DNA from 3 places in the Staphylococcus sp. IVB6214 genome. Region 3 is predicted to be linked to each of the others. Evidence: predicted binding sites of a transcription regulator. Region 3 holds the regulator's gene; each other region holds the start of a gene.
What was found. The regulator LexA, encoded in region 3, represses DNA repair genes until DNA is damaged. The targets are predictions, from matches to a motif close to CGAACATATGTTCG.
Positions count from the first base shown of each region.

Region 1: a site for LexA is predicted at 2,116-2,129, ahead of recA (recombinase RecA). Genes of this name have one in related genera too.
Region 2: a site for LexA is predicted at 1,465-1,478, ahead of MUA51_RS04925 (Y-family DNA polymerase). Genes of this name have one in related genera too.

Region 1 is NZ_CP094723.1:976,919-980,212, reverse strand. It holds gene rny (ribonuclease Y) at 1-649, opposite strand, end outside; gene recA (recombinase RecA) at 929-1,978, opposite strand; gene MUA51_RS04745 (CinA family nicotinamide mononucleotide deamidase-related protein) at 2,173-3,294, opposite strand, start outside.
Region 2 is NZ_CP094723.1:1,019,073-1,022,366, reverse strand. It holds gene MUA51_RS04930 (prephenate dehydrogenase) at 1-57, shown strand, start outside; gene MUA51_RS04925 (Y-family DNA polymerase) at 164-1,426, opposite strand; gene MUA51_RS04920 (sporulation protein) at 1,573-1,980, opposite strand; gene MUA51_RS04915 (2-hydroxymuconate tautomerase) at 2,105-2,290, shown strand; gene MUA51_RS04910 (LCP family protein) at 2,417-3,294, opposite strand, start outside.
Region 3 is NZ_CP094723.1:1,348,866-1,352,159, reverse strand. It holds gene rpmG (50S ribosomal protein L33) at 1-121, opposite strand, end outside; gene rpsN (30S ribosomal protein S14) at 281-550, shown strand; gene guaC (GMP reductase) at 631-1,608, shown strand; gene lexA (transcriptional repressor LexA) at 1,699-2,322, opposite strand; gene sosA (DNA damage-induced cell division inhibitor SosA) at 2,465-2,683, shown strand; gene MUA51_RS06490 (DUF896 domain-containing protein) at 2,838-3,074, shown strand; gene tkt (transketolase) at 3,186-3,294, shown strand, end outside.

The DNA of each region.
Region 1 (3,294 bases), 370 kb from region 3:
TTGGTAAGTTGACAACGGAAACTGTTGACTCTGATGTGTGTTCAGCTGCAAATCTTTGTACCGTTGTCGCTAGCAATTCTTTCGCAGTTTGGTTCACTTTTTCTTTTGCTTCACGTTCTTTTTCTTTAACAAGCACTGCAATATCTTGTGACAATTCATTTTCAACACGCTGTAATTGCTCATTACGTGCTTCTTCTTGTGTGAGACCGGAGATGCGTTCTAATTCTTGTTCGTGTTTCATTATTATTGATTGAACACTACTCTCTTTTGCATCTACTTGTTGTTGTCTTTCTTCAAGTTTAGATTCTTTTTGCTCTAAAATCTCATCCTTCTTATCGAGTAAATCAGATTTTCGCTCCAAGTTTTCCTCTTTTTGAAGAAGTCGGGATTCTTGTCGTTGAAGTTCACCACGACGTTCTCTAAGTTCGCTTTCAACTTGTTCACGAATTTTTTGATTCTCTTCTTTCGCTTCAAGCAACTTCTCTTTTTTGAGATTTTCAGCGTCTTTTTTCCCCTGTTGAACAATATCTTCAGCAGTATTTTTCGCTTGTACCTGCTTCTGATATATTAAATTTTGAGCGATAAAATACCCCGCAACAACTCCTAGAATAATACCCAGCAAAATGAGTGAGAGGGTTAATAAATTCACACAAACACCTCCTTTTTCTAGGATTTGATTCTGTATATAAACACTTCTATATGATTATATGAATATCACTAAAAATCATACATACATAATTGTACGGTTTAAAATCGGAAAAATCAAGACTTGCGTCCGTATAAACTCTGCAATTATTCAGTTACTGTACATGCGTTATGATCAATTATTCAAATTTCATTCTAAATATGTAACACATCTATTTGTTCTAATTAAAACAACAAAAGATGGAATAGCCAGTGCTACTCCATCCCTTAATTCTATAAGCTATTATGCATCAAACAATGTGTCTGCATCTTCTGATTGTTCATCAGCTTCAGCGTCAACATCACCAGCAATGCCAAGTTTTTCACGTAATTTTTGATCGATTTCCGCTTCTAATTGTGGGTTCTCTTTTAAGAAAAGTTTTACATTTTCCTTACCTTGACCCATTCGTTCACCATTGTAAGAATACCATGCACCTGACTTATCAACGATATCATGTGCCACACCTAAGTCGATTAATTCACCTTGTCGAGAGATACCTTGACCATACATAATATCAACTTCTGCTACTTTGAATGGTGGTGCCACTTTGTTTTTTACAACCTTTATCTTAGTGCGGTTACCAACGATATCTTGTCCTTGTTTCAACTGTTCAGCACGTCTTACTTCTAAACGAACAGAGCTATAAAACTTCAATGCACGACCACCTGGTGTTGTTTCAGGGTTACCAAACATAACGCCAACCTTTTCACGAATTTGGTTAATAAAGATAGCTGTCGTTTTTGATTTAGAAATGGCTGCTGATAATTTACGCAACGCTTGTGACATCAAACGTGCTTGTAAACCAACGTGTGTATCGCCCATTTCTCCTTCAATCTCTGCCTTCGGTGTTAATGCTGCAACAGAGTCAACAACCACAATGTCAACAGCACCACTGCGTACAAAGGCTTCAGCAATCTCTAAGCCTTGCTCTCCGTGATCCGGTTGAGAAAGATATAAATTATTAATATCTACACCTAATGCCTCTGCATATACAGGGTCTAGTGCGTGCTCAGCATCAATAAATGCAGCAACACCGCCGTTTTTCTGTACTTCTGCAATCGCATGTAACGCAACGGTTGTTTTACCTGAACTCTCTGGCCCGTATACTTCGATAATACGTCCTTTCGGGTAACCACCTACACCTAATGCATGATCTAATGTTACAGATCCTGTTGAAATGGTTGAGACATTGCGGTCTTTGTTATCACCAAGCTTCATTACCGCGCCTTTACCGAATGACTTCTCCATATTTTTGATTACTGTATCTAATGCTTTCTGACGTTCATTATCCAATGATTGTACCTCCTAGAGTGAGTTGATTTATACGCATGCTCTATGCTTTATATGTGTGATTCGTTCTATTTGCCTGTCTTTATTTTTAGATTTATATATACTATACAAGCTTCAACTTAAAATTACAAGTAGTTTAGCGAATATTTGTTCGTATTTTTGTTGTATTATGATGTACATGCGAACAAACGTACTTTTTATTTCTGTAACCATCGCAACCATTCAATAAGTACATAATTTTGACTGCGGTCACGTATTAAGTTGCGATATGACGCCATTTTAAAATTTTTCATTTCAAATGATTGGCCATCTAAAAACCCAATATAAACTGTTTCGTTTTCTGCGAAGAGACTGACCGCTTGTGTCGTCTCAAATAGTGATTGGACGAACAATGCACTCGTGCGTACTTTGTCTTCAATGGAGACGTCCATATCAATATATGTTGAATGATGTAACATGTAGCCTTGCATGCGATTCTGCTGGTCTGCTTGTTTTAATCGTGCATTCAAATAGCCATCTGTCACTGCATCGTATACGGCTACTGTTTCTTGCTGGGCATGCATCACCGCTTCTTCGGGTTTAATATTATCTGAGCCATAATAATATGTGCCAATTCTAGATAGGATTTCTGTTTTAATAGGTGCGATAAGTTGTTGACATATTTCTGTATTTTTACCGCTTGCCGTTAAACGAATTGTCACTTCATGCTTCCCGGCTAAGGGCGCAATTGTAGGATTCGTTTGCGCATCGATTAAGTCCAAAAGTTCTGTTTCGGCTTGTGACTCCCCAATTCCACAAAAACGGAGTACTTCTGAGAATATCGTTTGATTCGATTGTACGAAGAATGGCATCATTTCATTGTCTACCATCGGCTTCATCTCACTCGGTGGTCCCGGTAACATAACAATATGTGTATCGTCATACACAATATACATACCTGGTGCCATGCCGACACGATTCGCCAACACATCAGAGCCTTCAATAACGAGCGCTTGTTGTTTATTGTTCGGTGTCATCACCTTGTCTTGTGAAGCGAAATAAGATTCAATAAATGCTAAAGCTTCATAATCCATAACTAACTGTCTACTCATTACTTCTGCAACGGTTTGCTTCGTTAAGTCATCTTTTGTCGGTCCGAGACCACCCGTAAAAATCACGGCATCATATTGCGCAATCGCACGTTCTGTCACACGTCTCAAACGATCCGGATTATCTCCCACTACAATATGTTCTAATACGTGATGACCTGCTTCGTTCAATACACGTGATATATACTGCGCGTTCGTGTTCGCAATCTGACCGAGTAGCAGCTCCGATCC
Region 2 (3,294 bases), 330 kb from region 3:
GATGATCGTGAGCAAGGGCGTATGGTCCTTAATGACTATGAAACATATATCGAATAATATACGTATTAAATAGAATGAGCATGTGCGTGTGACAACAGTATTTAGGACTTGCAACATCCTTTATCAGTTTTCTAGAGTCACATTTATTCTCTCATCTTCACTGCTACATTTTATGACCGGCCATCAATCCCAATCTGCCATGTTTTGTTGCAGCAGACGTATAGGAGATAGCTTTAGAGACGATGCCTTTCCCATATTTTTGATGAAGGGCGTCAATCGTCTTGGCTAAGCGTATTTCACGCTCTTGTTGTAGTGGATCGACAAAAAGATTCAATTGTTGCACTTGTTCAGGAATGAAATGTGACGCCGACACACTCAAAGTGCGATACCATTCAGATTTGTCACAGAACTTATCAGCTAAATATTTAATGTCTTTCATCACAACACGTTCGAGATTCGTCCCTTCCTTCATGGTATATTGTTTAGATATACCATCTCCTGCGCTATAACCAAGAGAAAAGTGAATCGTTTTGGCTAGTAAACCTTTGACTCTTAAACGACTCATCACATCTTCTACTAATTCTTGCATCACCACCATTGCTTCAGAATATTGATAATCACGCATTAAAATTTGACTTTTACATATTGAAGGCATTCGTGTGATATATCGTTCACTGACTCTACTCTCATCAATTCCATGAGCATGCAGGTGGAGTTCCGTACCGATAATACCAAATTCACGTTTTAAGTTTGCATGTGGATACATCGCTAACTGACCAATATTAAAAATGCCGCGGCGATTTAATTTTTTGGCTGTACGATTGCTAATCCCCCAAAAATTTTGCAAAGGTGCAATCGGCCATAGTTTTTTAGGCACATCTTCATAGCGCCACTCTGCGATAAAAGTTGGGTTCGACTTCGCTTCATTGTCTAAAGCAACCTTGCTCAACAACATATTCGACCCGATACCAACTGCACAATGCACACCTGTCTCTTGATAAATTTCGGCAATTAAACGCTGACAAAATGCTTGAAGATCCGGCGCAAAAAGATGATAGCTTTTTGTTACATCCATAAAAAACTCGTCAATACTATATTGATGCAAATCCTCTGCCGGGACATATTTCAATGCAATTTTAGAAATTTTCAATGATATGTCTAAATAACGACGCATACTCGGATTAATAATATAAATATCACGTCTCTGTGGAATTTCAAATAGACGTGACCCTGTTTTGATTCCTAAAGCTTTCAAAGGGGGTGTTGCTGCAAGAACGACAGATCCCTGTCGCTTCGTATCTGCAACAACTGCTAATTTCGTCGTCATTGGATTCAGCCCTTTATCTATGCACGATACACTAGCAAAAAAACTCTTTTGATCAATGCACAATATATCTCGATCCTCTAACAAATGATAATCATACATTTGTATCACCTATTTCAATTATTCTACTTCCAATATACCGAACATACGTTCTGTTATCAAGTAGAATTTCTCGCTCGTTCACAAAAAGAAACAGATGACTGAAAATATATCGTACATCCATTCAGTCATCTGTATTCAAAGTAATTTTATCGCTGATACGGTACTTCCGCTTCTACCTCTTCATCAATACCTAAATCAATATAAACATGTGTATTTAAAAATACTTTACTTGTATTTGATCTAAAGTTTAATGACTCTGGTGTCAGCGTAAATGGTATTTTTTTCTGCTCTTTAACATCAATTGTGAATGATTCATCAATGACAAAGCGATCAAGTTCATTTGTTAAGTAAGTGAATTCACTTGTTTCATCATCATTCTCATACTTTTCTAGCAATTTTAATTCGATATGTGTCACATTTTGATCACTCATACCTGCTTTTAGTTTAATGTATCCTGTGATTTTCTCATCAACTGAATACGACTGTTGATCCAGATGAATCAATACTTTCATGCCTTCTATACCTAGTGATGTCAAGATGTTATCGAAGCCCATTGTAAAACCCTCCATATTTTTTCTATGATCTCCCTACTATCATACGAGTTTTTCATAATTCTCCGCAACCATTAACTAAAAATGCTATAATATAAGTGATTTTATACAGAGAGGAGCTACTCATATGCCAATTGTAACAGTCAAATTATTAGAAGGTCGTACAGATGAACAACTTAAAAACTTAGTTACTGAAGTAACAGATGCTGTCGAAAAAACAACAAATGCCAAACGTGATGCTATCTCAGTCGTTATTGAAGAAATGAAACCTACACATTATGGTTTAGGCGGTACACGTAAAGCAGATCAATAGAGACTCTCGGACATCGCTTATCAATTTCATGAAATACCAAGTGATGATGTCTCAAATTCATAAAAAAAGTAGTGAAGCTGTCTACAAATGTAGATTTGCTTCACTACTTTTTTCGTATCCGTTCGCTTATTCTTCGTTTAAAAACTTCTGAATACGTTTTTTATTTTCTTTTTTATCAATGCCTAATGCCGCACCACCATCATTAGTTGTAATATTTTCATAGCTTCCTTCAACAGGAACGCTCAATGTTTTGATATTTTTATCTCCACGAATGATAAAGCTCACCCCTGTCTGATAAATGGCTGAATCAGGCATATTCGTACTTACATACCCACGCATAATACCCGCAATTTTTGGTGCTTTTATGATGGAAGACGGTTCTGTTAACTGCTGTTTCAATGCTGCCATCACTTGTTGCTGTCGACGAACACGACCGAAGTCTCCTTCTTCATCATTTCGGAATCTTGCATATCCTAACAACTCTTTACCGTTTAAGTTATGCTTTCCTTTTTTTAACGATACGCCAATCTTTTCTGACATATCTTTTTCAACGTCAATTGGCACACCATCCGGGCTCAATTCGTCAATCATTGCTTCAAATCCCTTAAAGTCCAATGTTGCGTAATACTCTGGCTCAATGCCTAAGTTTTCTTTCAAAGTTTTGCGCATCAATTCTGCGCCACCAAGTGAATAGGCTGTGTTAATTTTATAACTATTATAGCCTGGAATATCTGCATAAATATCACGCATAATTGAAATAATCTTCATATCTTTCTTTATATAATCGTACTGTGCAATCATAATAGAGTCTGTGCGAGAAACACCGCCATCCTCTAAGTCTGCTCCTAAAATAAGCACTGTTGCTTTACCGTCATTTTTAGAAACACCATTAAACTTATGTAGTTTTGGGCTTTCGTTATGCTGTTTTGCAACTTCTAATCCTTTATGGTAGCTGCTCACACAATAAATAACCGCTACAACAATAAATAGAATCACTGCTAAAA
Region 3 (3,294 bases):
TGTTTAATCTTGGGCAATATTTCATCATTTCGATACGCTCTGGGTTTGTACGTTTATTTTTAGTTGTGATATAGTTACGGTCACCACATTCTGTACAAGCTAAAGTTACATTAATACGCATGGTTTTCCCTCCTTTAGTACATAATAAATTGAAACCATTACGATTTATTATTTTATCACGCTTTTTTATATTTGCCAACATTTTATCTTGCGTTTATAAAAGAAAATATGCTAATATATAAAACGTAATGATTACGATTTATAAAAAGGTGGTATAAATATGGCTAAAAAGTCTAAAATAGCAAAAGAAGCAAAGCGTGAAGCGTTAGTTGCGCAATACGCTGAATTAAGACGTGAATTAAAAGCGAAAGGTGATTATGAAGCACTTCGTAAACTTCCACGTGATTCATCACCAACAAGATTGACAAGAAGATGTAAAGTAACAGGTCGTCCACGTGGTGTGATGCGTAAATTTGAAATGTCTAGAATTTCATTCCGCGAGTATGCACATAAAGGCCAAATACCTGGCGTTAAAAAATCTAGCTGGTAAAATTGCTTCCCTTTGTTTACTTTATCCGTTAATGATAGTATATTATCATATGGATAAAATAAATGAGGGGTTTTTTAAACATGAAAATTTTTGATTATGAAGATATACAACTAATTCCAAACAAAAGCATCGTGAAAAGTCGTTCAGAAATTGACACATCTATCCAATTTGGGCCTAGAAGATTTAAATTACCTGTTGTACCTGCAAACATGCAAACGGTTATGAATGAACAGTTGGCAGAATGGTTTGCGGAAAATGATTATTTCTACATTATGCACCGTTTTGATGAAGCAGCACGTATTCCATTTATAAAACGCATGCATGAGAAAGGTTTATTCGCTTCGATCTCAGTTGGTGTAAAAGACCCTGAATTTGAATTTGTTAAAAACATTAAAGCTGAAGGATTGAAACCAGAGTATATCACAATTGATATTGCTCACGGTCATTCAGATCAAGTTATCAATATGATTCAACACATAAAAGAGCACTTACCAGAAACATTCGTTATCGCTGGTAATGTAGGGACGCCAGAAGGTGTTCGTGAACTAGAAAACGCAGGTGCAGATGCAACGAAGGTTGGTATTGGACCAGGTCGTGTTTGTATTACAAAAATCAAAACAGGTTTCGGTACAGGTGGCTGGCAATTAGCTGCAATTAACCATTGCAGTAAAGCAGCACGTAAACCAATTATTGCAGATGGTGGTATCCGTACGCATGGCGATATCGCTAAATCAGTTCGCTTTGGTGCATCAATGGTAATGATTGGTTCATTATTTGCAGCGCATGAAGAGTCACCAGGTGAAACAGTCGAAATGGATGGCAAAAAGTATAAAGAATACTTTGGTAGTGCATCTGAGTATCAAAAAGGTGAACGTAAAAACGTTGAAGGCAAAAAAATGTTTGTTGCACATAAAGGTTCACTTCAAGATACATTGAAAGAAATGCAAGAAGACTTACAAAGTTCTATCTCTTATGCAGGCGGTAAAGATGTCGGTGCATTAAGAAAAGTGGACTATGTAATTGTTAAAAACTCAATTTTTAACGGTGATAGAGACTAATAAGAAAAGCTCGGACACACATCATTCGTGTGTCCGAGCTTTTTTGACGTTGACTGAGGAGTGTCATTGAGAGAAAGGGTGAAAAACGAACTACATTTCTCTAAAAAGACCGACAACTTTTCCTAAAACAGTCACATGGTCCAGATAAATAGGACTGAGCATACTATTTTCTGGTTGTAATCGATAACGATTTTTCTCTTTAAAGAATCGTTTTACTGTCGCTTCATCTTCTTCAGTCATAGCAACAATAATATCTCCATTTTCAGCGATAGATTGACTTCTAACAATCACTTTATCACCATCTAAAATGCCTGCTTCAATCATACTGTCACCAACAACGTTTAATATAAAAATTTGGCCGTTATGTGTGGAAGTGAAATGTTCGGGTAATGGATAATACTCTTCTACATTCTCAACAGCCGTAATTGGGACACCGGCAGTGACCTTTCCAATCACTGGAACGAAAATAGTTGCTTCCATATTGACTGGTTCACCCATGAGTTCACTCACAATCTCGATAGCACGTGGTTTCGTTGGGTCACGACGAATATATCCTTTTTCTTCTAAACGAGAAAGATGACCGTGAACAGTTGAACTTGAAGCTAAGCCAACTGCTTCTCCTATTTCACGAACACTCGGTGGATATCCCTTAGAATGTACAACTTGTTTAATGAATTCAAATATTTCACTCTGTCTCTTCGTTAATTCCCTCATAAATAGCACTCCTCTATTGAATTTAAAGCTATTATAGCATATCACACGAACAAGAACAAACATTTGTTCGTCTTTTTGTTGACACGGAACGCTTGTTCTGTTAGATTACTAATACAAACAAATGTTCGAGGAGTGTATGAGAATGATTCAACAAAAATATCACGAGTTAACACTGTTTTTAATTGTATTCCTAGTCTCTATCATCTTGTGTTTTGCTTTCTTTATTATGGCAAGTCAAAACGAACAGGTGGAACAGACGTACGAAATGACAGATCACTCACTTAAAAATACAGAACAATATGAAGCAGCACCTGATCACAGTAATGAAGAGAGTGTGTTTGCTATTACGTTAAGTAAATAATGCTTTAATTAAGTATAAAGAAAACTGATTTGTGTAGAGTAAGTATTTCTAAGTGAACGACAATGATGTCAATGTTTTCGTTAGAATGAATCGTTTGGTTTTCCACAGTACTTCTGTTATATTTTTATAAAGAAATTAACGGAGGTAATACGGTATGTTAAGCCAAGATAAATTAAATCGTATTAATGAACTTGCAAGAAAGAAAAAAGAGCAAGGATTAACAGAAATTGAGGCGAAAGAACAATCTAAATTAAGAAGTGAGTATTTAGAGACATTTCGCGGTAGCTTCAAGGCTCAGATTGAACAAACAAAAATAATCGACCCACAAGGTAACGATGTGACGCCTGAAAAATTGAAATCAATTCAGAAGCAAAACAATTTGAGAAAGTAACTGTCACACTATTTTCATGAATATTTTAATTGAAGCATTGATTTGCTAGGTTTCTAATCTATGTTTCGGGTATAATATAGCTATGAAAAGAAAAAGAAAGGAAGTAATTTTATGTTTGATAAAAATGATAGTTTAGCAGTGAATACACTGCGTGCTTTGAGTATTGATGCAATTGAAAAAGCAAATTCAGGACATCCGGGTCTTCCTATGGGTGCAGCAC